DNA from 4 places in the Geobacillus sp. LYN3 genome. Region 1 is predicted to be linked to each of the others. Evidence: riboswitches for the same ligand, from Rfam matches in the RefSeq annotation. Region 1 holds a riboswitch; each other region holds the start of a gene.
The links. Region 1 has a riboswitch for S-adenosylmethionine ahead of metK (methionine adenosyltransferase). Riboswitches for the same ligand answer to the same signal wherever they lie in the genome.

Region 1 (7,752 bases):
TTTTTCCACTAATTCATCCCGCAGCTCAAGGTAATTGTAAATTTCGCCATTAAAAATAATCCAATACCGCTCATTTTCGTAAGAAAGCGGCTGATGACCTGCTTCTAAATCAATGATGCTTAAGCGGCGGAACCCGAAATGGACATATTCATCAAAATAGTATCCATGATCGTCCGGACCACGATGTGTAATCATATCATTCATCTCTTCGAACGTTTTCTGCCATTGTTCGTCTGGCATTTTCGGCTCATCATGAACGCATCCGATAAACCCACACATGTTTTGTTTCACCTGTCCTCTTATATTTACCCTATTGGTTATACCATACATAATAGGAATATAACATTTCGTTTACTCTTTTGAAACAAATTGTTGCCAATCTTTTCTGCAGAGCAGTCGAAGCAGATGCTTTTTCGTTGCGTTTGCCCTTGATTTTGCCAAAAAAGAGAGCTACATAACGTAACTCCCTTTTCTGTTTGTTATTGCTTTGCTAACGCAAGAGCTTGCTCTTTCAATGTTTCCGCTTTATCAGTGCGCTCCCATGGAAGATCGATGTCCGTGCGTCCGAAATGGCCATAGGCCGCTGTTTGTTTATAAATTGGGCGGCGCAAATCTAACATTTTAATAATGCCAGCAGGACGAAGATCAAAATTGTTGCGCACCACTTCAATTAAAATATCTTCGGATACTTTTCCGGTCCCGAATGTATCAATGGAAATGGAAACTGGTCTTGCAACACCGATCGCATATGCCAACTGCACTTCACATTTATCCGCAAGTCCTGAAGCAACAATGTTTTTCGCTACATAACGCGCTGCATAGGCTGCGGAGCGGTCTACTTTTGTCGGATCTTTACCAGAAAACGCACCGCCGCCATGGCGAGCATAACCGCCATATGTGTCAACGATAATTTTCCGTCCTGTTAAGCCAGCATCGCCTTGAGGTCCGCCGATGACGAAACGGCCTGTCGGGTTAATAAAATATTTTGTGTTTTCATCGATCAGTTCTGCTGGTACAATCGGCTTAATGACATGTTCTTTAATATCGCGCTCAATTTGTTCTTGTGTAATTTCCGGATGATGTTGCGCTGATACAACGATCGTATCGATACGCACTGGTTTTCCATTTTCATCGTATTCTACTGTTACTTGTGTTTTGCCATCTGGACGCAAATATGGCAAAATGGCTTCTTTCCGCACTTCTGACAAACGGCGTGCCAAACGATGCGCTAACGAAATCGGAAGCGGCATTAATTCTTTCGTTTCATTGCAAGCAAATCCAAACATTAACCCTTGGTCTCCAGCACCGATCGCTTCAATTTCCTCGTCAGTCATCTGACCTTCGCGGGCTTCTAACGCCTTATCGACTCCCATTGCGATATCTGGAGACTGTTCGTCAATCGATGTCAATACAGCACAAGTATCGGCATCAAAACCATATTTCGCACGAGTATAGCCAATTTCGCGAACCGTATCGCGGACGATTTTCGGGATATCTACATATGTTGATGTCGTAATTTCTCCACTTACGAGCACAAGCCCTGTTGTAACGCTCGTTTCGCATGCGACGCGAGCATTCGGATCCTTCTCCAAAATGGCATCTAAAATGGCATCGGAAATTTGGTCACAAATTTTGTCAGGATGACCTTCCGTTACAGATTCCGAAGTAAATAAACGTCTTTTTTTTGACATTCGTCAGTTTCCTCCTCTTTTCATAATCGAACGTCTAAATATTGTATTCCTGCAAACTGCAGATGATACGGTACTCATTCCCTTTTATTATAGCTTTTATATATCTTGACACATAGACATATAAAAAAACCTTTCCTGTAATTTTGAGGAAAGGTCATTGCAATCATATTGCTCCTTTCACTCTTATCGCTCAAGGACGTTGCCTTGCCACAGGTTAGCACCATTTCACACATTTCCAGTTGTGACGGTTGCTGGGTTTCATCGGGCCTGTCCCTCCACCGGCTCGGGATAAGAGTATCCGTTCAATGAGTTATCATATCGTAATTAAATAAAGAAAGTCAACAAAATTAGACAATTTTTTTATGAACAAAAATGAGAAAAATAAAAGAAAAGAAATTGTCACAAATAGTATGGACTAATAATAAAAATGTGTTATACTATTTGAAGGAGACCATTTCAATAAAAAGGAAGGTTTTGTACATGGGAGTCGCTAATATGACAAGTAAACTTACCACATTATTACAACAGCCAAATGTGTTTCATAATTTATCGGTAGCACAGCTTGTAGAAAAAGTGTTGCAACGAAATGAAGGTCGGTTGACAGCTACCGGAGCAGTTGCGGTAACGACAGGAAAATATACAGGTCGCTCTCCAAAAGATAAATACATTGTAGAAGAAGCTTCGACGAAATCAAAAATCGATTGGGGGACGACGAACCAGCCGATTTCTGAAGAAGTTTTCGAAAACTTATACAATAAGGTAATTGACTATTTAATGAAAAAAGATGAAATATTTGTTTTTAAAGGATTTGCCGGCGCTGATCCCAAATACCGCTTACCTATTCAAGTCATTAATGAATTTGCGTGGCAAAATTTATTTGCACATCAACTATTTATTCGCCCAACAGCGGAAGAACTGCAAACACACAAAGCGGAATTCACCGTTATTTGCGCACCAAACTTTAAAGCAGATCCTGCTGTTGATGGAACAAGATCGGAAACATTTATCATTATTTCTTTTGAACGGCGGATCGTGCTAATCGGTGGCACAGAATATGCTGGCGAAATGAAAAAATCGATTTTCACTGTGATGAATTATCTGCTCCCAGAACAAGGAATTTTATCGATGCATTGTTCGGCAAACGTCGGTAAAGAAGGGGATGTCGCATTATTCTTTGGTCTATCCGGCACGGGAAAAACGACGCTTTCCGCCGATCCAAACCGCCGTCTTATTGGTGATGACGAACACGGCTGGTCCAACCGCGGCATCTTTAATATCGAAGGCGGTTGCTATGCAAAATGCATCAATTTATCACGGGAAAAAGAACCGCAAATTTTTGATGCGATCCGATTCGGTGCGGTGCTCGAAAACGTTATTATCGATGAGCATACAAGACTGCCTAATTATGATGACGCTACGTTAACGGAAAATACCCGCGCTGCTTACCCTATTCAAGCGATTAGCAATATCGTTGATCCGAGCATCGCTGGTCATCCGTCGACGATTATTTTCTTAACGGCAGACGCATTCGGAGTATTGCCGCCGATTAGCAAGCTAACGCGCGAACAAGCGATGTATCATTTCTTAAGCGGCTATACGAGCAAGCTGGCGGGTACAGAACGCGGCATCACTTCTCCGCAAGCGACATTCTCTACTTGCTTTGGAGCTCCGTTTTTACCGCTTCCAGCTGTGCAATATGCGGAAATGCTCGGTAAAAAAATCGTTGAACATAACGTGCGAGTGTTCCTCGTTAACACAGGATGGACAGGTGGAGAATACGGAGTCGGCAGCCGCATAAAGCTTGCCTATACCCGTGCAATGGTGCAAGCAGCTGTCGAAGGAGAACTCGACAATGTCGAAACAGTGAAGGACCCTATTTTCGGTTTAGAAATTCCGATTCATATTCCTGGTGTACCAGATGAAGTGCTGCAGCCAAAAAATACATGGGCCGATAAGCAAGCATATGAACAAAAAGCAAAAGAACTTGCCGCAAAATTCCGGGAAAACTTTCAAAAGTTTAAACATATCGCTCCGGAAATCGAAGCGCTGGGCGGTCCAATCGTATAACTTCCAAGGAGGGAATCATTCCCTCCTTTTTTAGTTTATCGAATGCAACGAAATCAGCTCATACGTTACAATCGTCTGATTGTTGGCAAGTTCCAGCTTTTTTACCACTGCTTGGCCGCTCGCTTCGCTTTGCAACGTTCTTCTCACTTCAAGCGGAATATCGATCGGATAAATACGATACCCTTCCTTTTCTAGAATAAATAGATTGTCTTTCACTCGCTTTTCCTTGCCTTTTGTCACAATGAGTGTTTGAAATTCCAGCGGCATGCCCATTGAAACACACCCCTTTTCTTTTTATCGTATCATACATTTGGTTGTCGTTTCATCCATTCCGTTAACCGACGAACTGTTTCGCGGTTATCTTTCGGTGGAAAGTAATGAGTAAAGTTTGGAAAATACCATGCCGTCACTTGTTTATTTGCCTCTTTTAGTCTTTTTTCAAGGCGATACGCGTGTTCAATCGAAACGTTTCGATCTTTCTCTCCATGAATGATTAACACAGGGGCTTGAATCTTTTCGATCTCATACAATGGGGTTCGCCACCGGTAGCGCTCTGGATATTTCGTTGGCGTTCCGCCTATTACCCGTTTCATCATTCTCCGCAAATCTTCTCGCTCCCAATATGTCAATGCAATATCAGATACTCCGCCCCAGACGACGACGGAACAAACCGCAGGCTCCAAAATCGCTGTATGAAGCGCCATCGCTCCGCCGCGAGAAAAGCCAAATACGTGAATGCGTTTTGTATTCACCCAGGGATGCTGCTGCAAAAGGCGGAAACTTGCGAGGGCGTCATACCGATCTTCCCCCACAAAATCTTCATTTCCTTCTCCCCCTTGATTTCCTCGATAAAATGGCGCCATGACAACAAATCCGTACGAAGCAAACTGTGTAATGCGAGATAGGCGCACTTGCCCAACGTTTTTAATTCCGCCGCGCAAGTATAAAAAACCATCGTATATTCCAGGTGTTTTCGGCTGGGCCAAAAAACCTTTAATTTTCAGCCCTTGACATAAATACGTGACGAGAAATACATCCACATGCGGGTTGGGGGAAGGAAATCTATATTGATCCACGATATATCCGTCCATCTCCATATATTTCTTCCTTTCCATTAGGCATTCACACATTTTTGTCTTGCGCATACGATAAGGTGAAGTAAGTTTCATTTCACCTTTCCAAGGAGGTTCCCTGCATGAAAAAGATTGCTATGATATCGCTTTTTCTCTTCCTTCTTATTATTCCGCTAGCTGCTTGCAACAAGCAAACGAAGGAAGAAATAAAGACAGTACGTGTTGCGGAAGTAACTCGTTCGATTTTCTATGCCCCGCAATATGTTGCCCTATCGAAAGGATTTTTTAAAAACGAAGGATTAAAGGTCGAACTCACCACAACATGGGGCGGCGATAAAACGATGACAACTCTTCTTTCGGGAGGAGCCGATATCGCCCTCGTTGGTTCAGAAACATCCATTTATGTCTACAGCCAAGGAACAAATGATCCAGTCATTAACTTCGCGCAGTTGACGCAAACGGATGGAACTTTTCTTGTCTCCCGCAATAAAATTGAAAACTTTACTTGGGACCAACTTAAAGGTAGCACATTTCTTGGCCAGCGCAAAGGCGGTATGCCGCAAATGGTCGGAGAGTTTGTCTTGAAAAAGCATGGCATCGATCCACATAAAGATTTAAAGCTAATTCAAAACGTCGATTTTGCTAATATCGCGAACGCATTTGCCAGCGGTACAGGTGATTTCGTCCAACTATTTGAACCAACAGCAAGCATTTTCGAACAGGAAGGCAAAGGGTATATTGTCGCATCATTTGGCACGGAATCCGGCCACGTCCCGTATACGACTTTTATGGCAAAACAAAGCTTTATTAAAAACAACAAAGATACGATCGAAAAATTCACACGCGCACTTTATAAAGCCGAGCAATGGGTGGAAACACATAGCGCAGCAGAAGTGGCAAAAGCAATTCAGCCTTACTTTAAAGATACGGATATTCAAATTATCGAAAAAGTCGTCGATCGTTATAAAAGCCAAGGGACATATGCGACAAATCCGGTTCTTGACAAAGAAGAATGGAATAATTTGCAAAACATTATGGACGAAGCGGGTGAATTGCCAAAACGCATCGATCATGAAACACTTGTCGATAATTCATTCGCGGAAAAAGTGATGTCCAAATAACGAAAGCGGGTGAAAATATGAGTTTTTTAGCCGTTGACCGCGTTTCCCACACATATTTTACGGAAAAAACAGCCGTTATCGCCCTTGAAAATATATCGTTTACAGTAGAGAAAGGGGAATTTGTCTCCTTTCTCGGCCCTAGCGGCTGTGGCAAAACAACGCTGCTTTCGATTATCGCCGCATTAATCCAGCCGACAGAAGGAGCGGTTTTCGTCGAAGGAAAAGAATTGGACCGCGCTCATCCAACAGCTGGATACATGTTGCAGCAAGACTATTTATTTCCTTGGAAAACGATTGAGGAAAACATTTTGCTTGGCTTAAAAATCATGGGAACATTGACGGAAGAAACAAAAAAACGGGCGCTGGATTTGCTTGCCTACATCGGTTTAAAAGGGGTCGAAACACATTATCCAAATCAGCTCTCAGGCGGTATGCGTCAGCGCGTCGCACTCGTAAGAACTCTTGCGACAGACCCAAAAATGTTACTTTTGGATGAACCGTTTTCCGCTCTCGATCACCAAACGAAATTAAAACTGGAAGAGTTAGTGTGGCAAACACTAAAGGATTACGGAAAAACTGCGCTTCTTGTTACGCATGATATCAGTGAAGCGATTGCGATGAGCGACCGTATTTTTCTGTTTTCCGCAAAACCAGGGCGAATCGCGCGCATCTTTATTGTTCCCGATGAATTGCGCCGTTTATCCCCATTTGCGGCACGTCAGCACCCGCAATTTTCCTCGCTATTCCAATCCATTTGGAAGGAGCTTGATCAACTTGAAACAAACAAATGAACACGTTCGTTCTCTTCATCAGCAGTACATCGCCACATTGAAAAAAGAAAAGCGGCTCATCCGCTTTTTTCAGTTCATTATCTTTGTCTCCTTTTTCCTGCTATGGGAGGCGGCAAGCAGATATAACTGGGTCGACCCGCTTTTGTTCAGCTCTCCGTCAGCGATTTGGAACTTATTTGCTCAAAAGATTGCGGATCACTCTCTTATTACCCATACGCTCGTCACGTTGTTTGAAACCGTATTAGGATTTATTATCGGCACGTTGGCAGGCGCATGCTTGGGCGCTCTCCTATGGTGGTTTCCGCGCCTATCGAAAACGCTCGATCCATATTTAGTCGTATTTAATGCCATGCCAAAAGTAGCGCTCGCTCCCATTCTCATCGTCGCGCTCGGTACGGGATTTACTTCGATTATCGCAATGGGAGTCATTATCTCTGTCATCATCACGACGATCGTCGTTTATTCTGCCTTTCAAGAAGTGGATGCCAACTATCTCAAAGTGCTAAAAACATTCGGCGCTACCCGCTACCAATGCTTCAAAGAAGCGGTATTGCCGTCATCGTTTCCTACCATTATTTCTACGTTAAAAGTCAATGTCGGTTTATCGTGGGTCGGAGTCATTACCGGCGAATTTCTTGTCTCGAAACAAGGGCTTGGCTATATGATTATTTACGGATTCCAAGTTTTTAACTTTACGCTTGTCTTAATGAGCCTGCTTGTCATTGCGCTTTTATCGACCGTTATGTATCAAGCTGTCAGCATCATTGAAAAAAAATTAATGAAACATCGCTAGAGACGTTCACCGCGTTATAAAGAACGTCTCTTTATTTCTTCTAACACTAAGCGCAGCACATCATCTTTCATAATAAAGCTGAACCGATCGTCCGACCGAATATGTTCCGGCAACTCCGGAAACAACACCGGACCGTTTGTTTCTAAATAAGAAGGCTGCTTAACCATCGCTGCAATTTCCGCAAAGTATATATTTTTTATGATGGACGGTTCTACT
Region 2 (4,103 bases), 2.0 Mb from region 1:
TCCTGTGTAATACGGATCTGGCACATCAGCAATTTCGCTATTTGGAACAAAATCAAGAAGCCGGCCGATAAATCCTGTTTTATTGTATCCGGCTAATCGTCGCAGATTCCCAACATTTTCCGCATCCATGGCAATAATATAATCAAACTCCTGCAAATCCTCTTTACAAATTTGCCGAGCGCAAATTCCTGAAAAATCGATCTTATTTTTCTTTAATATCGTCTGTGTACCTTCATGCGGCGGTTCTCCGACATGCCAATTCCCTGTTCCCGCTGAATCAACGATGATTTTTCCTTCCAATCCTCTCTCTTTTACTAAATGTCGAAAAATCGCTTCCGCCATCGGCGAGCGACAAATATTCCCTAAGCAAACAAATAATACTTTTACCATTGTTTCACATCTCCTTTCGACCCCATTATATACAAAAATATTAGCGCAATGTATTCCCTTGTATGTTAAAATACATGTAACCTTTACAAGGAAGGAGCAAAAAAATGGATTTATCCAAAAAGTCGGCAGAAAACGTAGCGTACATGGTAGAAAAAATAAAAGAAAAGCTAAAAGTATTAAATTTTGATGCGATTAAACCTTCCCACTTCTCCGAGGAATGGTATGATGAGCTAAAAGACATTTATGAAATGGTGATGAGAAAAAATACGTTTAGCCCAAGCGAGATGCAGGCCATCGCCGAGGAGTTAGGAAACTTACGCAAAAAGTAAAAAATGCTGAAGGAAACGTCGCTTTTCAATGATTCATTATGTACAATGCCATACTTACGTATCCATGTAAGGCGGAAACATCTATCGCTGTCCTTTTCGCTTTGGGCAGCGTTTTTTATTGGTTCTACTCAAATTATCTTTATTTTCGTATAATTATGTCTAAGTTCTAATGTTTTAAGGCGGGAGAGGAGAATAAAAATGATCTCTGGCGGTATTCATTACGTGTTATTTATCATTCTATTATTCTTCATTACCGTAATCGTTTCTTACATATTATTGAAAATACTATTCGCCCACACATTTCCTATTTACATGCTCTCTGCAGCAGCAATCATATGCATCATCAGCCTTGTGGTTTGGTCAATACATTTTCCCCATATGGCGGATTCTTTCACTCGATTTTTGTTCAGCTCCATCGTTGCTGTGCTCAGCGCCTTTTGTTTGGCAGCGTCCGCATTTATCATTAGCCGCTTATTAAAAGAAAATAAACAATGTCATAAATGTCTTTTTTTCGAATACCCTGATGTGATTCTTCTGCTAGACATAAATGGGCTACTTATATCCGGCAACCCTGAAGTAAGAAAAATGCTTGGATACAAACCACGCGAATATATTGGCAAACATTTTACTCAGTTTATCGCCCCAGACCAAATTGAAAAAGCAAAAAAAAAATTTGAACGAACATTAAAAGGAGAAAGTTGTGAATATGATTTACAAGTAAAGCATAAAAATGGAAAAATTATTGACATGCATTTTAAAACCATTCCAATAATTCATGGAAATCGCTTGAAAGGAATTTATGTGATTGGCCAAAATATGACGGAACTCAATCGCTACCGAAAAGAGCTGGAAAACTTATATCATAAACATACACTCATATTAAATTCTATTGCTGAAGGAGTTTGTGGGATTGATAAACATGGAAATATCGTTTTCTGGAATCCAGCTGCAGAACGAATGACGGGATATAAAGCGGAAGAAGCCATTGGAAAAGCATCGCATGATATCATTCACCATACGAAAAAAGATGGAACTCCTTACTCTATTGATGAATGCCCAATTGATCTCGCCATTCAAGATGGGAAAACATATCATATTAGTGAAGATATTTTTTGGAAAAAAGATGGTACCCATTTCCCCGTTTCCTATACGGTAACGCCTGTTTTGGAAAATGGAGCCGTCGTTGATGCGGTATTGACATTCACCGATATTACCGAACTGAAAAAAACAGAAGAATTCATTCGAACATCGGAAAAGCTCTCAGTTGCCGGCCAGCTAGCGGCTGGGATCGCCCATGAAATTCGCAATCCGCTTACAGCCATAAAAGGATTTATACAACTATTGCAATTCGAACTTGACGTGAAAAAACCTTACCTTCACATTATTGAATCAGAAATTCAGCGCATTGAACTTATTTTAGGCGAACTATTAGTGTTGGCAAAACCACAAGCAACCAAATTTACAAAAAGTGATATTGGTGTTTTGCTTCAACATGTCACCACTTTATTAGAAACACAAGGTATTTTGCATAACATCCAAATTATTACAAAAATTGATCCATCTCTTCCTCACATTGAATGTGACGAAAACGGATTAAAGCAAGTATTTATTAATTTCTTAAAAAATGCAATGGAAGCGATGAAAAGCGGTGGACATATTTTTATTGAGGCACAAAAAAAGGATGAATATTCCGTTCTTATCCGCTTTATCGACGAAGGCTGCGGAATTCCAAAAGAACAGCTAGAAAAAATAGGAAAACCGTTCTTTACAACAAAAGAAAAAGGTACTGGCCTCGGAATAATGATCAGTAAAAAAATTATCGAAGACCACGGTGGAACGATGTCGATTATGAGTGAAGAGAATAAAGGAACAACCGTCGAAGTAACATTGCCGATCCGCGTTTCTGCATCCTCTGTTTTGCATAATTCCCTATTATCCGGTTGACATGCATGGAAAAGGTCGGACAACAAACCGCCCTTTTCTTTCCTGATTTCTTTATTCCTCTACTGTGTTATATCAGCAAAAAATTAATTCCTATCGAAAAACTAGGATTGACTTTTGTGTGAATTATGTTAAAATTTTAATCAATTACATCAAACTTATCGAGAGTGAGGGAAGGAACTGGCCCGATGAACTCCGGCAACCTGCTTCATGAAAAAGTAAGGTGCTAATTCCAGCAAAATGGGTGCCATTTTGGAAGATAAGGTGAAATATGCGGCCTCTTCGCTCTTTCCAAAATGGGAGAGCGTTTTTTATAAGCGTTCATTCTCTTTCTATTCCTATATAACCGACTAATCCACTTTATTTTCTTTGATTTTTAAGGAGGGAGAAAGATGCTCACTTATCAAACATGGGAAGCCGAAGAAAAACCTTCATTCCCTCACGATAATGAAACAAAAGGGGCGCTTGATGTCCTCACTTGGGCATTCCGCCAATATAAGGACGATATTGTGTACGCCTGTAGCTTCGGCGTTGAAGGAATCGTGTTAATCGATTTGATTTCGCAAGTAAAGCCAGATGCGGAAATCGTATTTCTCGATACCGGGCTCCATTTTCGCGAAACGTACAAAACAATCGAAAAAGTAAAAGAAAAATATCCTTCTCTCCGCATCGTCATGAAAAAACCAAGTTTATCGCTAGAAGAACAAGCGCAACAGTTGGGAGATGAATTATGGAAACACAACCCAAATAAATGTTGTGAACTGCGAAAAGTCATTCCGCTTCGCGAAGCATTAACAGGAATAACCGCTTGGATTTCTGGACTGCGCCGCGAACAATCGCCAACACGAAGCCATGTAGAATATATAAATAAAGATGACAAATTTAAATCCATAAAAATATGCCCTCTTATTCATTGGACATGGAAAGATGTATGGAATTATGTATACAAACGTCGTCTTCCGTACAATGTCCTTCACGATCGCGGCTATCCAAGCATTGGCTGTGAACCTTGTACGTCCCCCGCACTCGATCCAAATGATTTACGTTCCGGCAGATGGGTCGGCCACGGAAAAACAGAATGCGGCCTTCACATCTCATAAGGTTTGGCTTGTCACCTTTGGCATTATTAGCTTGAAAAAACAATAGCCGAAGAAAAACGATCATTATACAAAAACAGCGGTGACGTTTCGCAATAAATCATAGTTTTCCTATATGAAATATTGATTCTAGGAGGTTATGAACAATGAGTTTAAGCATTCCACACGGAGGCACATTAATCGATCGATGGAATCCTAGCTATCCATTGGATACACTGACAAAAGAAATTGAGCTGACAAATGCCGAATTAAGTGATTTAGAATTGATCGGAACAGGCGCTTACAGCCCGCTTACCGGATTTTTAACAAAAGAGCATTCCCGTTAGGAGCTTTTCCGGGGACTTGA
Region 3 (3,319 bases), 1.1 Mb from region 1:
AGAAGTTCAATTTATCTCGAAGAATTTTTACTCCTCAGAGCTGTAAAGTCATTGATCATTTGGAGCATCGTACTCAGCGGACTTATTTTGTTGACATTAAGCATTTATCCTCAGTTTGCAGAGCAGCAAAAAGAAATGACCAAACTGCTTGAGGCCTATCCGGAATCGATTAAAAAAGCGTTTGGAATGAATGAGCTAAATATGGGAGATTTAATGGGTTTTTACGGGATAGAAATTTATATGATAACTACCCTTTTAGGAAGCATATACTCGGCAATTCTTGCATCCAATATTCTGGCCAAGGAAGAAAATGAAAAAACGATTGAATTTTTGTTGTCAAAGCCTGTCACAAGAAGCCGAATCGTAACAGAAAAACTTCTGGCCGTTTTGGTAAATATTTTGATTTTTAACGTAGTTTCAGCCGCAGCAAGCATCATTGGATTTCAATTTGCAAAAGACCCGGATGTTCCGACAGACACGTTTAGTTTGCTGATCGCCGCAACAATATTGCTTCATTTGACGTTCGGTGCAATTGCGTTTATGTTGTCGTCGATGATGAAAAAAACAAGAAACATCCTTTCGATCTCACTGGGGATTGTCCTAGCTGCCTACTTTATGAATGTGATGGCAGGGATATCGGAAGACTTAGAGTTCCTAAAATATATAAGCCCGTTTAAATATGTGGACGCCGCCTCCATTATTAATGATAACGAGATTGAGCCTTTGTATATCTTTATTATGGCTGAGGTTATTTTGATTAGTATCTTCGCTTCATATATGGTATATAAAAAGAAAGATATTGCAGTCTAATGAAATTAGAGGTGTTAAAATTGTATTCAGCATTTGAAAAGCAGCCTAAAGAGAAAAAAGACTTGATCATCAAAGTGGCCATCGAGGAATTTGTGAAGAATGGTTATGAAAAGACCTCTACAGATGTTATTACGAGACGGGCGGGAATTTCCAAGGGAATCCTTTTTCATTATTTTAAGAGCAAGAAAAACTTATACCTTTATTTAGTGAATTATGTGAAGGACTTTCTGACGGAACTAGCAATGGAAGAAATGAAAAAAATCCAATCTGATGATTTCTTTGAAAGGATCAAAGAAATCGTCCTGTTGAAACAAAAACTAACGGTTCAGTATCTCCAAGAAACTCAGTTTATTACGGATGCCTTTACTAATCCTCCAGTGGCAGTAAAGAAGGAAATGGAAGAAATTATTAAGAAACATTACGAAGCTTATCAGGAAGATTTTTTGCTGAAGCATGTCTATATTAAAGATCTGATCCAAACGGAAAAACTTAGAGAGGATATTTCCGTGGATACCGCGATCCGCATGACCATGTTGATTGCCGAACAGCTGTCTAATAAGTATATGGCTATATACAAAAATAAGCAAATGGATGTCATGAGTGGTGTGGAGTCTTTGATAAGGGAACTGAATGAATATCTTAAGATTATTAAATATGGAATCTATAAACCAGAATAGAGTTTTTGATTTCTTTTCCCGTGGCGTTTTGCTACGGGATTTTTGCATATTATTAATGTTACGCATATAATTTTAAGATTTATTTAAAATTATTTAAAAATAAGACATTATCAAAGTGTATTGCACAATAGATGAATATGTTGTAATCTTTTATTTGTTTTATATAACGAAATACAACTGCTCATCTTCTTATCTAGAGAGGCGGAGGGACTGGCCCGAAGAAGTCTCGGCAGCGGACTCGTTTTCGAGTGCTGTGCCAAATCCAGCAAGCATTGTGCTTGAAAGATAAGAAGGGTTTCTTATATAGATACGTATAAGGCCTCTTCTTATGTTCAGATAAGAAGAGGCCTTTTCTCTAAGTGGAAAGCTCCTTCAAAAAAACATAAAATGAGGTGGAAAGAGTGGAGTTAAGAAAAGGCAATCTATTTGCGTTATTTCCGTTTGTGGTCTTTTTAGTGTTGTTCATTGGTGCAGGCGTGGTTACAGGCGATTTTTATAAATTTCCAGTCATTGTAGCAATTTTGATTGCGGCAAGTATTTCGTTGATGATGAATCGGAAAGAGTCTTTAACGAAGAAAGTGGAAGTGTTCACAAAAGGGGCTGGAAATGCCGATGTCATGTTAATGGTCATCATTTTCTTATTAGCAGGAGCATTTTCGGAAGTAACTAAAAAAATGGGGGCTGTTGAATCAACGGTTAATTTAGCTCTTTCCGTTGTTCCGCAAAATTTATTAATAGCCGGTCTATTTGTCATTGGATGTTTTATCTCCATTTCGATGGGAACGTCCATGGGAACGATTGTAGCGTTAGCGCCGATTGGAGTCGGAATTAGTGAACAAACCGATATTTCTTTGGCATTATCTATGGCAGCTGTCATTGGCGGTGCTATGTTTGGAGATAACCTATCTTTTATCTCTGATACAACGATTGCGGCAGTTCGTACACAAAATACAAGAATGAAAGAAAAGTTTAAGGTGAACTTTTTCATTGTTTTACCAGCGGCAATCATCACCATCGTTCTTTTCTGGGCCATTACTGCTGGAGAGCAAGCGGAAATTACGAATCAATCTTTTCATTGGATGAAAATTTTACCTTACCTTGGTGTATTAATAACAGCATTAATGGGCGTTAATGTACTAGTCGTGTTAGCAGGCGGTATTTTATTAGCAGGAATCATCGGCCTTCTTGATGGAAGCTACAGTGCAATGGGCCTCATTCAAGCCATCGGTGACGGGGTCGCCGGAATGCAGGAATTGTCATTGCTTGCGATCTTAATTTCCGGTATGGTGGAAGTCATTAAACATAACGGTGGAATCGATTATTTACTTCAATTAGTAACAAGAAATGTAAAGTCAAAAAAAGGGGCACAATTCGGCATCGCGGGATTAGTGAGTTTAACCAATCTTTCAACAGCAAACAATACGATCTCCATTTTAATTGCTGGTCCACTTGCAAAAAACATTGCTGATCAATATGACATTGATCCGCGTAAATCTGCCAGCATATTGGATATTTTCTCATGCTGTTTCCAGGGGCTCATCCCATATGGTGCGCAAATGCTTGTGGCAGCAGGTGTTGCTTCCATTTCACCATTAAGTATTTTGCAGTATTCGTTCTACCCATTCTTAATTGGAGTTTGTGGCATGATTGCGATTGTGTTTGACTTTCCAAAATTAAAAACACAAAAAGAAGTAAAGGCAGACTTACAAGCGAATAAAGCGGTATAATGAAAAGGTCTCTGATGTGGAGACCTTTCTTTGTAGGGGGGTGACTTAGAATATGATTAACACAAACGGTCGTTTAGAAAGGTGATGAAAAATTGTTCATCCAAA
Region 4 (7,752 bases), 1.2 Mb from region 1:
GGCAATCACCTGGCGGTACCCGATAAAAAATGTCGTTTCCAATAAGCGGCGCGCCGTTTGATATTGCGCACGCACCGTTTGACCGCCATCAGGCGGCAGCGCGACGACCGCCAAAGGCTCCGTGCACTCCGCCTCCCAGTCGCGCAGCAGTTTCCATGCCTCTTCTTTCATATCGCCCGATACACCGGAAAGCAAACAGACGACCATATTCGACAGCGGCAGCACGCGAGTCGGATAACGAAACGGATATTGCGTTAAAAAGGAAACAATGTCCCACCATTTATTTGGATTTTCTGTTTGCAGGAGCAATAGCGCCACATCTGCCGCTTCTACCTCTTCGGAAAAGAGCGAACGGTATGAATAGCGTTCCGCATCGTTGGAATGGAGCGGATGAAGGTGTTCTTGACGGACGAAGGAAGACACTGCTTTTTGAAGGCACTGCTTCAGCTTGGCTGGCTCGAGCGGTTTGACGAGCAAATCGACACACTGCCATTCAATCGCCTGTTTCGCTCGGGCAAACGTTGCCTCGGCCGTAACGGCAATCACTTTTTGGCAAAACAGCCGCACATATTTCGTCATTTCCTCCCAATCGTCATGGGAAACCATGTCCAATTCGATATATAGCAGCTCCGGTGTTTCCTTTTCTAATATTCTCATTGTCCGCTCGACGGTATTGGCGGTATAGACGTGATGAATGGGCAGCGAATAGGCGGAAACAAGCCAACGGATCGCCGCGCTCTCATTTTCATCCCGCTCCGCAATCAATAGTTTCATCGGCTTCACCGACCTGTCGCCGCTCGCTGGCGGCGGTGGAAATGAACGAGCGCTTCCATGCAGAAGGCGGCCGCTAACGCAATCGTTTTTCGATTTTCATCGACAAGCGGATTCACTTCACAAATATCGAAACTGATCGTTTGTGGCTTGGAAATAATATAACGAAGCAGGGCGCGGACGATTTTCGGATCAAGCCCGAACGGCGAAGGCGCGCTCACTCCCGGTGCCGCGCTTGCACTCAACACATCCATGCAAAGCGTCAGCATCAGTACATCATAGTTTTGGATAAAATCGTCAATGATCTCATACGCGCGCTCTAGCGTTGCCAACGTCAATTCTTCCTCAAGCACGTACGTGCATCCATATCGACTAGCGGTTTCAAATAACGCCGCCGTGTTGCCTAGCGGTTGAATGCCGAGGCAGCAGTATCCCACGTTTCCATCTTCATCTAATATTTGCCGAAACATTGTCCCCGACGATGGCCCTTGTTCATATGGGCGCATGTCAAAATGAGCGTCAATATTGATAATGCCAAGCTTCGTTTCCGAACCGACCGCCTGACGAACACCGAGATAATGCCCGTACGCGGTTTCATGTCCGCCGCCGATGACAACCGGCGTGATGTTATGGCAGATAAGGCGCTCTACCGCCTGACCCAAATGTTTCTGGCTGTTTTCTAACTCTCCCCCTTCACAAGTAATTTCGCCCACATCGTAAAGTATTGTGTGAGACGGCAGGTGCCATGGCAGGTTCGCCAGCGCTTTTTTCACTTCCACCGGCGCGTGATACGCTCCTTGCCGTCCTTGATTGCGGCGGACTCCTTCATCACATTGAAAGCCTAATAAAGCAAATGCATTTTCTACCTGCGTCTGTATTTGTCCTATATCAAGCAGACGAATTTTTTGATGGACGCGAAAACTTTTCTCATCGCTTTCGCTGTCGATCCGTCCCGTCCATTTCTCCTTGTCCGGCTGTTTGTACATAAAACGAGAACCTCCCTACTTTCTTTATGCTTTTGCACGACACCAACGTCCTGAATTAGTCATCGCGTTGATTCATCTATATCGGGATCTGATCCTTATCCCCGTCTCGTAAATGATGTCCCTTCTTCCTCTTTTCTCTCCCACTTCCCTTATTTCCTTCTTGTTTTGCCGCCTATTTTTAGTGTTCTTTATACGAAAATAATAGGATTGTTTCTAATAACTAGTGAACTTATCATTATTACCATTCGTTTTGCCATTGCGAAATCAAACCGCGCCATTCTTTTTCCCATCACAAATACAAAGCAATCCACGAGCTTTACTGTGTCGGGTCAACGAAAATGGGATCAAAACGCATAATTTTTTATTCATGAATATTGCGCAGCCCCTTAACGATAAAAAAGCAGGATGGCCTCCTGCTTTTTGTTTGTCAATGGGCGCGCTATTTTTGCCCAAACGTCTTCGGCATCACAACGGCCACGACTTCACCGCGCGCACAAAGTTCTCCATCGGCGAATACTTCCGTCTTTACTTTCCACTTTTTCGGATGAATTTCTTCGACCGTACCGATTGCCTTTAACGGAACTCCATGCGGCGTCGGTTTCAAGAACTCTACGTTCAAAGAAGCAGTTACAAACCGCGGTGGCACTTCTCCATCTCCTGGTTCGTGTCCGTTTTTGCGATGCAGCGCCAGTGCGGCGGAACCAGTTCCGTGGCAGTCGATTAATGACGCAATCAACCCGCCGTAAACAAAACCAGGAATAGCGATATGCTCGGGACGTGGCGTATAAATCGTGACCGTTTTCTCCCCTTGCCATCCGGTGCGGAAATGGTGGCCGTGCTCATTCAGCCGCCCGCATCCGTAGCACCAGGCAAATTCCTCTGGATATTCATCTTGAATGGCATGTTTTACTTGTTCTTCCATCATTTCTCCCTCCCCTTTCCTTTTCAGTATATCACAATGAGCACATTACTTCCTTTTTCGTTTATTTTTCTTTACAATAGTGATAGGTTTACAGAGAATGGAAAGGACTACAGCAATGAAAGTGTTAGAAACATATATCGTCGCAGGACTGACCGGTTTGCTGTTTTATCGTCTCCATTCCCCAATTCCATGGATGCTCGGAGCCATTACTGGAATGCTTGTTTGGAAAACGGTCATCAAGCGCCCAGTAGCGGCGCCGAAAGCGTTGTCGAATAGTGGATTGATTGTGTTTGGCACTTATTTTGGACTGTCGTTTACAAAAGAAACGCTATTAACGATTGCGCCATATATTGTTCCGTTTCTCGTTGCCACCGTATTGCTAATTGTTATTAACATTATAAACAGCATCGCGGTGACGAAATGGACACATATTGATAAAGTGACAAGTGTGTTTGCATCTGTTCCTGGCGGGCTGTCGGAAATGGTTGCCGCAAGTGAGTCGTTGAACGCGAATACTGCTTTAGTAACCATTTTCCAAACGATTCGTTTATTAACGGTCGTTTTTCTTGTGCCAACGGTCGTTGTCCATTGGTTGAGCGGAGATGCGTCGTCAGGGAGCACAACCGCTCAGGCGGCAGCTTCTTCTTTCGATGGTCATTACACTTGGTTTTTGTTAAGTATTTTCGGTGCGCTTCTTTTACGAAACATCATTCCGGCAGCATACGTCGTTGGACCGCTTGCCGTAACGGCAGTGATGCATGTGGCCGGGGTGAACTTACCGCCACTGCCTGTATGGTTGATTATTTTGGCGCAAATTAGTGTCGGAATAAACATGGGAGAACGCATTACCTTAGAAGATATTAAGCTTGGCGGAAAATTTAGCTGGGTATATTTCTTGCTTGCGTTAGTATTAATTGCTCTATCGTTCGGATTCGGCTACGTATTTGCGGAATTAACCGATCTTCCGCTGTCGACCGCGCTGTTGAGTCTTGCGCCAGGAGGACTTGTGGAAATGGTATTAACGGCGCAAACGGTCGGAGGAGATCCAGCGATTGTCAGCTCCTTGCAATTTGTACGTCTTCTTCTTGTCATTATCGTCGTGCCGAACGTGTTGAAATGGGTGTTTCGAAAATTCCCATATATCACCGAAACGCCATGGAAAAACCGCTCTGTTCGAAACTAAAACAGAGCGGTTTCGTTTTACTTAGCCGGTTCATAAAATTCGATCCATTCACCATCCGGTCCAAGGAAGAATAAATATTTCGCCCCGTTTGGCAGCGTCGTAATCTCTTCCCATACAAGCGGAACGCCGAGCGATTGAATCCGTTCTTTTTCTTGTTCAATTCCTTCAACGGTAAAGGCGACGTGATGCACTTTTCCTTCCGTCGGCAAATTCGGATTATACCCTTCGATCAATTCGACAATGACTGAGCCATCCAATCCTAAAAACGCCAATTTCATTGTACCGTTCGTATGCGTCATCTCGCTAAGTAGTTCCAATCCGACTACCTCTTGATAAAACTTTTTCGATGTTTCGATGTCTTTTACTTGAATGCCGACGTGTTCAAATTTTTTTACTGCCATTATGTTTCTCCCCTTTTTTCATTATTTTCAAGATTGTGAAAATACCGACCGCAAATATGGAGTCATATGTACGATCGAAATTCCTTTTTCCTCTAATTCACAGAAAATGCAGCGGTCAAGCGCATAAGGGCCAGCAGCTTTCCATTCTTCCACTTCCGCAAATGTCAGAAGAAGCGAAAACATCTTCCCTTGCGTATATCCGTATAGATGGAAAACATTTTGGCTGCTATCAAAATGAATCGCTGCCTGTCGGTCAAATTGCAAAAGCTGTTTTTGGACACAACGGGCGACATGGGAAGCAAACGATGCTACCGTTAAGTGCGCCGCCATATAGCTGCGAATCAAATCATTTTCGCGCAATCGACATTCCCACCACCTTCTTTGCACATACATAAAAACCCCTTTCGCCATGAATGATGCGAAAGGGGGTAACCGTTCTTATCATCCAAAGCGAAAGACGCTTTGCGGGTTGGAGCACCTTGCGTAATACGCAGGTTGCTGTGGAGTCATAGAGCCCGATCTCTCGTCCACTCTTGATAAGACTGTATGCAGTTTGTTTTTATCTTATCATGGTGCCATTGTGATGACAATCATTTTTTGATTTTCACAAACGAGGAAGGGAGAGCAAAGGCGCTCTCCCCTCTTTTTATTATTGCGCTACTTCTGGTTTTTCGGAAGTGACACCAACATCTTTCCATGTTAATTTTGAGCTAGGGTCGACGGTAAAGTTTTTCACACGATTGTTTACCGCATAAATAATCGAGCGGTACAGAGTCGGGATGACAGGTACTTCTTCATTCATCAGCGCTTGCCATTCGTTGTAAATTTTCTTGCGGTATTCTTTATCGAATGCTTGCTCGGAATGTCCTTTTTCTAACAATTCATCATTTTTCTCGTTCACCCATCGAGAATAGTTAAACATCACATCGCGTCCATATAATCCATACGGGTCCACATTGGTTCCAGTGTACCACGCCGCGGCGAACACATCGACTTTCGGGTCATCATTCTGTACCATGTCATAGAACGAATTGAACTCTGCCAAACGTCCATCGACTAGCTGCACATTCAAGCCGACATCTTTCCAGCATTGCATGTAAAATTTCGCCAGCGGTTCGGCAATATCCCCGCCGCTCATTGACAGGAAGTTAATCGTAAACTTCTTGCCGTTTGGATCTTCACGGAAGCCGTCGCCATCGACATCTTTATATCCTGCTTCATCCAGCAATTTTTTCGCCTTTTCTGGATCATACGTATATCCTTTGGCGTTTTTATCATGGTATCCTGGGAAGGATGGCGGAATTAATGTTGTCGCTGGGAAGCGCAACCCGTGATAAAGTCTGTCAGCCACTTCCTTGTTATTAATCGCGTATGCCATCGCTTGGCGAAGCTTTTTGTTTTGGAATTTTGGATTATCCATGACATTTTCTTGTTTTTTCGCATCCCAGTGGCCAAGTTTAAACCCGATGTAGTTGTAAGCTAAATCAATTTTGCCGACAAATTGAATGTTTTTCGTCCCTTTTGCGCTGACATATTGATCTGTCGGGAATTCCGCAATGTCAATCTCGCCTTTTTTAAGAGCTTGCAATACGACTTGCGGGCTGACAACTTTTAAAATAACCCCTTTTAAGTTCGGCTTTCCATCCCAATAATCATCGTTGCGAACAAATTCCACCGATTCGCCTGGAACGATCTTTTTCACTTTAAATGGACCAAAACCAATTGGGTTTTTGCGGATTTTATCCGATTTCGCCAAATCTTTAATCGGAACATCTTTTAAATAATGTTTTGGGAGCGGATAGGCCCAAATGCCTGTCAGCACAGATGGATTGGCATGTTTCCATGTAATGGTTAGTGTTTTGTCATCAATGACTTTAATTCCGGAGATTTTGTCCGCTTTTCCACTATGGTATTCCTCCATGCCGACAATATCTTGAATGAGCGCATCTCCGTAGCGGACACCCGTATAATCTTTATGGCCGATGACTAAGTAAGCGTATTCTAAATCTTCCGCTTTCACAGGCTCACCGTCATGCCATTTGACATTATCTTTAATTTTGATCGTTATCGTTTTTTTATCATCGGAAAGTTCGTATGTCGCCGCGCCATCGTTCGTAATTTCATAGTCTCCGTTTGTACGGAAAAGTGATTCATCGAAAAACTGCAAAATTTCTGCATCCGGTTGCCCTTTGTAAAACGCATAGCTAAGCGTTCCTTCAAATGGTGTATCGGATACTAATCCGTATTTTAATACACCATCTACGATTTTCCCGTCATTTTTGACGGTCATTGGGAATTTGCTGATGTCTTCCTTTTGCGCCGTTTGATTTTTGCTGTCTTTGTTGTTTGTGGAGTTGCTGCTGCACGCCGTTAATCCTAATAAAAGGACAACGAGCGCTACAAAAAACTTCCACTGCCATTTTTTTCTCACTGTTTTTCTCCCCCTTTATCCTAATCGTTGTCTTGCATCCGCCGCGCGTTTTAACGCTTGGCCGATAAAATTTATACACAACATCATTACTAAAATAAGCAATGATGCTGGCAGCCAAACCCACCATTTATTTTGCAAAACATCCGGATTCATCGCATAGCTGACCAGCGTCCCTAGACTTGGCGTGCTTTCCGGCAATCCAAAGCCTAAATAGCTTAAGCCTGATTCAATTCCAATATTCCCGGCGAGGTTTAATGTTAAGTTTACGATGATGATCGAACTTAAATTAGGTAGAATTTGAAAAATAATAATTTTCCAATCTGGCGTACCGAGCGTTTTCGATGCACTTACGTAGTCCAATTCCCTCTCCGCCAGCGTTTTCGCTCGAATAAGCCGCGCCTTTCCTGTCCATAAAAAGGCACTCATAATGAGAATAAACGTAAAAACATTATATTTAGGGACAATCGCCACAAATACGATCACAATCATTAAAAATGGCAGCACAAGGATAAAATCGATAATACGCATGATAATATTATCAATAACTCCCCCATAATATCCGGCAATAAGGCCAACCGTAAGCCCGATCAAACCAGTGATCAGCGTGATTGCCAAACCAATGGTAAATGAATTTCTTGCACCGATAATAAGCTGCCCGAAAATATCCCTTCCCCCATAATCCGTGCCGAGCCAATGCTCTGCGGACGGCGGGGAGTAGATAGCCAGCAAGTCCACTTTGACAATTTCGTCTTGGTCTAATAATAATGAAGCTCCATATACAATGATCAAAATCAAGGAAAGAAGAATGAGAGAACCAAAAGCTAACTTATCCTTCACCAATTCACGCCACATAATAGAGAGACTTGAAGGACTTTTTTCATTTTTTGCATGGATATCGCCTAGTTCCGCTTTCATCATTGTGTCCCCCATTCTATTACTCAATGCGAATACGTGGATCAACAGCGCTTAAGATAATATCGGATAAAAGCGTCCCGATTAAGGTAGCAAGGCCGGAAATCATCACGAGCGCGGTGACAACGCTGTAATCCCGCTGCAGA

Region 2: another riboswitch for S-adenosylmethionine. It lies ahead of DCC82_RS04490 (phosphoadenylyl-sulfate reductase); the one in region 1 lies ahead of metK (methionine adenosyltransferase).
Region 3: another riboswitch for S-adenosylmethionine. It lies ahead of DCC82_RS09085 (Na+/H+ antiporter NhaC family protein); the one in region 1 lies ahead of metK (methionine adenosyltransferase).
Region 4: another riboswitch for S-adenosylmethionine. It lies ahead of DCC82_RS08685 (hypothetical protein); the one in region 1 lies ahead of metK (methionine adenosyltransferase).

The regions. Positions count from the first base shown of each region.
Region 1 is NZ_QCWL01000001.1:2,837,281-2,845,032, forward strand. Features, by position in the region: gene asnB (asparagine synthase (glutamine-hydrolyzing)) at 1-279, opposite strand, end outside; gene metK (methionine adenosyltransferase) at 480-1,691, opposite strand; SAM riboswitch class I at 1,872-1,986, opposite strand; gene pckA (phosphoenolpyruvate carboxykinase (ATP)) at 2,172-3,758, shown strand; gene DCC82_RS14845 (DUF2584 domain-containing protein) at 3,789-4,031, opposite strand; gene DCC82_RS14850 (alpha/beta hydrolase family protein) at 4,061-4,849, opposite strand; gene DCC82_RS14855 (ABC transporter substrate-binding protein) at 4,954-5,952, shown strand; gene DCC82_RS14860 (ABC transporter ATP-binding protein) at 5,970-6,743, shown strand; gene DCC82_RS14865 (ABC transporter permease) at 6,727-7,536, shown strand; gene ytkD (RNA deprotection pyrophosphohydrolase) at 7,551-7,752, opposite strand, start outside.
Region 2 is NZ_QCWL01000001.1:871,427-875,529, reverse strand. Features, by position in the region: gene DCC82_RS04505 (low molecular weight protein-tyrosine-phosphatase) at 1-390, opposite strand, end outside; gene DCC82_RS04500 (DUF1128 domain-containing protein) at 495-719, shown strand; gene DCC82_RS04495 (PAS domain-containing sensor histidine kinase) at 918-2,663, shown strand; SAM riboswitch class I at 2,816-2,926, shown strand; gene DCC82_RS04490 (phosphoadenylyl-sulfate reductase) at 3,053-3,760, shown strand; gene DCC82_RS04485 (hypothetical protein) at 3,904-4,083, shown strand.
Region 3 is NZ_QCWL01000001.1:1,741,067-1,744,385, forward strand. Features, by position in the region: gene DCC82_RS09075 (ABC transporter permease subunit) at 1-810, shown strand, start outside; gene DCC82_RS09080 (TetR/AcrR family transcriptional regulator) at 810-1,487, shown strand; SAM riboswitch class I at 1,674-1,779, shown strand; gene DCC82_RS09085 (Na+/H+ antiporter NhaC family protein) at 1,889-3,214, shown strand.
Region 4 is NZ_QCWL01000001.1:1,656,632-1,664,383, reverse strand. Features, by position in the region: gene DCC82_RS08710 (helix-turn-helix domain-containing protein) at 1-774, opposite strand, end outside; gene hutG (formimidoylglutamase) at 780-1,757, opposite strand; gene DCC82_RS08700 (PaaI family thioesterase) at 2,197-2,679, opposite strand; gene DCC82_RS08695 (AbrB family transcriptional regulator) at 2,777-3,862, shown strand; gene DCC82_RS08690 (VOC family protein) at 3,880-4,263, opposite strand; gene DCC82_RS08685 (hypothetical protein) at 4,291-4,623, opposite strand; SAM riboswitch class I at 4,699-4,806, opposite strand; gene opp4A (oligopeptide ABC transporter substrate-binding protein) at 4,913-6,694, opposite strand; gene DCC82_RS08675 (ABC transporter permease) at 6,710-7,612, opposite strand; gene opp4B (oligopeptide ABC transporter permease) at 7,629-7,752, opposite strand, start outside.